DNA from 2 places in the Roseivirga sp. BDSF3-8 genome. Region 2 is predicted to be linked to the other one. Evidence: riboswitches for the same ligand, from Rfam matches in the RefSeq annotation. Region 2 holds a riboswitch; the other holds the start of a gene.
The links. A riboswitch is a leader RNA that binds a small molecule or an ion and turns the genes downstream of it on or off. The one in region 2 is predicted to bind thiamine pyrophosphate.
Positions count from the first base shown of each region.

Region 1: another riboswitch for thiamine pyrophosphate. It lies ahead of AB9P05_RS06790 (TonB-dependent receptor); the one in region 2 lies ahead of AB9P05_RS21430 (class I SAM-dependent methyltransferase).

Region 1 covers NZ_JBGNFV010000001.1:1,694,524-1,696,993, reverse strand. Annotated here, with positions in the region: gene AB9P05_RS06795 (ABC transporter substrate-binding protein) at 1-767, shown strand, start outside; TPP riboswitch at 786-893, shown strand; gene AB9P05_RS06790 (TonB-dependent receptor) at 944-2,470, shown strand, end outside.
Region 2 covers NZ_JBGNFV010000001.1:5,242,602-5,245,071, reverse strand. Annotated here, with positions in the region: gene AB9P05_RS21435 (hypothetical protein) at 340-684, shown strand; TPP riboswitch at 927-1,023, shown strand; gene AB9P05_RS21430 (class I SAM-dependent methyltransferase) at 1,092-1,814, shown strand; gene AB9P05_RS21425 (AIR synthase family protein) at 1,816-2,470, shown strand, end outside.

The DNA.
Region 1 (2,470 bases), 3.5 Mb from region 2:
GTCAGGCCGATGTAGCCATTGCCCCCTCAGAGTCCGTAATCAGTTACTTTATCCATTCCGAATACGAAAAGCTGGTAGCCATTGCTGCCATTCTTCAGCAGGATGTCAGTGCCATCGTTACCCTCAGTGTTAGTGGCATCGATAGTCCTGCCCAGCTTGATAATAAAGTTTATGCAAGCTACAATGCCCGCTATGAAGGGCTGATACTCAAAGAAATGATCCGTAATGCCGGTGGCAAAGGGGAGGTGAAGGAAATTACCCCTCCCAAACTCGGCATTTGGGATACCCTGATCACCGGAGAAGCCGATGCCACCTGGGTGTTTATGCCCTGGGAAGGCCTCAAAGCCGAACGTCGCGGAGTTAGCCTCCACCCCTTTCGTATGGACGATTACCAGGTGCCCTATGGCTATTCACCTGTTTTACTGGCTTCTTACTCTGCCCTTAGCAGGGACAAAGAAAAGCTTTCACGCTTTATTCGTGCTACCGCAAAGGGATATATAGAGGCAGCTTCCAATCCTGAAGAGGCTGTGGACAGCCTGCAGCAACTTTCAAATCATCCATCCTTGCAGGACAGAGATTTTCTACTTGAAAGCCAGCGTAGGATATCCTCCTATTATTTAAATGAAAAAGGCCGCTTTGGCATCATGGAAGAACAGAGGTGGGAGCGATTTATCGATTTCCTTTTTGAGAAAGGCATGCTGGAAGAGCAGGCCTACGCTACCATGAAAAAAGAAACCTTATATACAAACGAACTACTGGAGGGCTGAAACAACCTTCCGGTAGGGACATTCTCGGGGGTGCCCGGTACGGGCTGAGAGAATACCCATTGTCCTTAACACGGACAAACACCTGATCCGGGTAATTCCGGCGTAGGGAATGAGAAACGGCAGAGTACTCCCCACTCCTGCCATTGTCGTACTTCATTTTATACTAAACTATGCAAATGTGCATTCGAACGAAGGCTGCTTCAGCCTTGACACTTCTATTTTTAATAGTTGCCACTGTGCCTTTATTGGCACAGAAAGGTAGCTTTAAGGTTACCGGCCGTGTGCTTGATGCCGGCGATAACCAGGGTCTTCCCGGTGCCACACTGGTGATTCCTGAAACAGGTCGCGGACTAGTCACCGCTGCCGATGGTAGCTTCTCTTTTAGTCTGCCCGCAGGACAGTATACACTGGAAGTCCGCTTTATCGGGTACCAAACCGTTACCCGTAGCCTTACTCCTGGTAAAGCGCAGGATCTTACCATCACCTTGCAGGAGTCAGATATCCTTACCGATGAGGTAGTCATTACCGGCGTAAGGGCATCAGCCAAAACCCCCGTTACCTATACCGAGGTAAGCCGGGAAGAACTGGACAAGCAAAACCTTGGGCAAGACATTCCCTACCTGGTGAATCTTGAGCCTAGCGTGGTCGTTACCTCTGATGCCGGGGCCGGAGTAGGCTATACAGGCATCAGGATTCGGGGTAGTGACCCAACCCGGATCAACGTCACAATAAATGGTATTCCCCTCAATGATGCCGAGTCACAGGGTGTATTCTGGGTAAACATGCCCGATTTTGCCAGCTCCGTAGAGAACGTACAGATTCAGCGTGGAGTAGGTACTTCCACCAACGGCGCAGGAGCCTTCGGAGCCACTGTTGACCTCAATACCCTGGACCTTAATCGCCAGGCCTATGCCGAACTACAGAACGGCTTTGGTAGCTTTAATACCTGGCGGCACACCGTAAAGGCAGGTACAGGCCTGCTCAACGACCGCTTTGCCGTAGATGCCAGGCTCTCAAAGATCACTTCAGATGGCTACATAGACAGAGCCTCTTCCGATCTGCAGAGCTATTACCTCTCAGGAGGCTATTATGGTGAGAAAAGCCTTGTGAAACTTAACGTATTCAGTGGCAAGGAAAAAACCTACCAGGCCTGGTACGGAGTACCCGAGTCCCTCGTTGAGTCAGATCCTACCTTTAACTTTGCAGGTACGGACAATTTTCAGCGTGAAGATCCTTATGATAATGAGACAGATAACTATCAGCAGGATCACTATCAACTCATCTATTCCTACGAGGCCAATCCAGAACTCAGCTTTAATGCCGCACTCCATTACACCTACGGACGTGGCTACTACGAGCAGTTTAAGGTCAGCGACGATCTAGCCGATTATGGGCTCGATTACCCGGTGATCGGTGATTCTATCATTACCAACTCAGACCTCATCAGGCGTCGCTGGCTTGATAATGACTTCTACGGAGGAATTTTCTCTGCTGACTACCGGCCAACTGAAGCCCTGCAGTTTATTGTAGGCGGCGGATGGAACCGTTATGACGGCGACCACTTTGGTGAGATTATTTGGTCGCAGTTTGCCGCCGGCAGTGAGATCAGAGACCGTTATTATGATAATAATGCCGTCAAGGAAGATTTCAATGTTTATGGTAAAATGTACTACGAGTTCACCCCTGGTCTCAATGCTTTTATT
Region 2 (2,470 bases):
CCCTTCCGTCTGCGAAGGTAGGTTGGTCGTATTGTCTACAGTATATCTTCAAAATAACTGAAATATATACTGTCACTTTTATACCGCAGCCACCTTCCCCAAGTGGGAAGGAATAGATATAAGTCCAGCATTGTGGGGCGTGCAACGTATCGCGCTGATACAAGCGCGGCGCCTGCGTTAATGGGAGCAAATTATGCTAAAAAATCCTATCGAAATGAAAGTAGAAAAATAATTCTTACCCGTAGGTTAAAATGTCTTATATTTTATAAGGATATTAAATAATGAATTAATAGTACGGTTTTTTTATAATATACATTTACAATATAAATAACACTTAATATGAAAATCAATATACTGCTTTTCCTCTTTATTGCATGTCTATCTTGCTCTGAAAGCTCAGGAGACTTTGTTGGAGAATGGGAACCGATTAACCATCGGAATAAGTATGAACGAATAACTATAGAAAAAGCTGATGCAGACGAATTAAGGGCGGTATGTAAGGGTCGATCTAATAGCATGAATGTAATATTAGTGCCAGTAGATGATGATACGTATAATAGTAAAGAGAGTATCTTCGGAATGTATTTTACTTTGAAGTATAAGGATGGAGTACTAATTGATTATGCTTTAGGGCAGGAGTATAAAAAATCAAATAAACAACCATCCAAAATTTCTCCAAATTAATTTTTCTCCCCGCGTGAGGGATAGAGCCATTGTTGGAGCCCGTATTGGCCTTGAGCGCCTGCAGGCGACTTCCGATAGCCCGACCCGGCCGGTCGCCTATACGTGACGGTCGGGGCACGCCCAAAAACAAATTATGACAACATTCGGATACCCCAACCCCCAACCCACTCCCCCAACCCCCTGATAAATATGATTTTACCCTTGGGAATGCGGAATCATAAATGATTTGACTATGTTTGGGGTACATAAGCACGGGGTGCTCGCCGGTGAGGTGGGCTGAGATGATACCCGCAACCTGATTTGGATAATGCCAACGTAGGAATGCAATTTCAAGGTTCTATTTCCATAGAAGCTCTATTCTGGCAGGTATTCGGTCGGGGGGGCGCTTTTTTTATTTGAGGTGATATATGGAAGTAGACAAAATAAACTCGGGCCTGATCCCGCAAAGCCAGCCCAACTGGCAGGGGAGGCCGGAATGGTTCTTTAATCGTGAGCATACAGATACCTATGAGCTGTGGTACGAAGGCCGCTACAAGCGGGCGGAGGTATGGCAGAAGAAGGTAATGGAGCAACTGGTGTCAGGCGACGGGCGCATCAAAACGCTGCTGGAGTTTGGCTGCGGTACCACCCGCTTTACCCGCTGGTGGAAGGAGATAGGCATAGAGGCCACGGGCGGGGACATCTCTCCGCTGATGCTCTCGCAGGCGCTGCACCTGTTTGAGGGTGACCTCGTGATGGCCGACTCGCATCATATGCCGTTTAAGGACCACACCTTCGACGCGCTGGCGTTCATCACGACCTTTGAGTACTACAAAGACCCCGTGCAGGTCATACGGGAAGCGGCCAGGGTGGGCAAATACGGCATTGCTATGGGCATGATGAACCGTAACTCGCCCAAGGTGGTGCGCAGGAGAGTGCAGCAGCTTTTTGGCAAAAACCCCTTTTACGTAACCGCGACATTCTACACACCCGCTATGCTGAAGGACATTATAAAGGAGGCGCTGAAGGGCCGGGACTATAGCATTGAGTGGACGGCAACGGGCCTGCCAAAGTGGTTTCCCGTGCAGCAATGGAACGTGCCCGTGGGTGACTTTTTTGGCCTGTATGTGAAACTGAAAGACGTATACTGATATGAGCGATAGCAAACTGGGCAAGATCGAGCACCATTTATTCCAGCAGTTTATACAGGACAAGTGCGGTGCGCCACGCGGTGAGGTGATGGCAGGCCCGCAGTTCGGGGTAGATGTGTCGCTGGTAGACCTGGGCGGCGGCCGGGCGATGGCGCTTACCAGTGATCCGCTGTCGCTGATACCTTCGCTGGGGCTGGAGGAGTCGGCCTGGCTGTCCGTGCACCTGATGGCGAATGACATGGCCACTACCGGCTATGCGCCGCAGTTCGGCCAGTTTGTGCTGAACCTGCCTGCCACTTTTAGTAAAAGTGATTTTCATACCTACTGGGAGCATATCCATCGGATGTGCAAGGACATAGGCATGGCGATTACGGGCGGCCATACCGGCTTTATAGAGGGGCAGAACAGCACCATAGCCGGGGGCGGCACCTTCATAGCGATAGGGGAAAAGGACAGGATGCGGGTGTCTAAACATGCGCAGCCCGGCAATAGCCTGCTGGTGACCAAGCAGTGTGCCTTGTCTTCTTCGGCCATCCTGGCCATGAGCTTTCCTGAGACCGTGAAGGATAAAGCAGGAGCAGAGGTGTATGAGGAAGGCTGCCGGGCCTTTTACCGGACGTCTTCGCTGCCCGATGCGCTGGCGGCGGTAGGCGAGA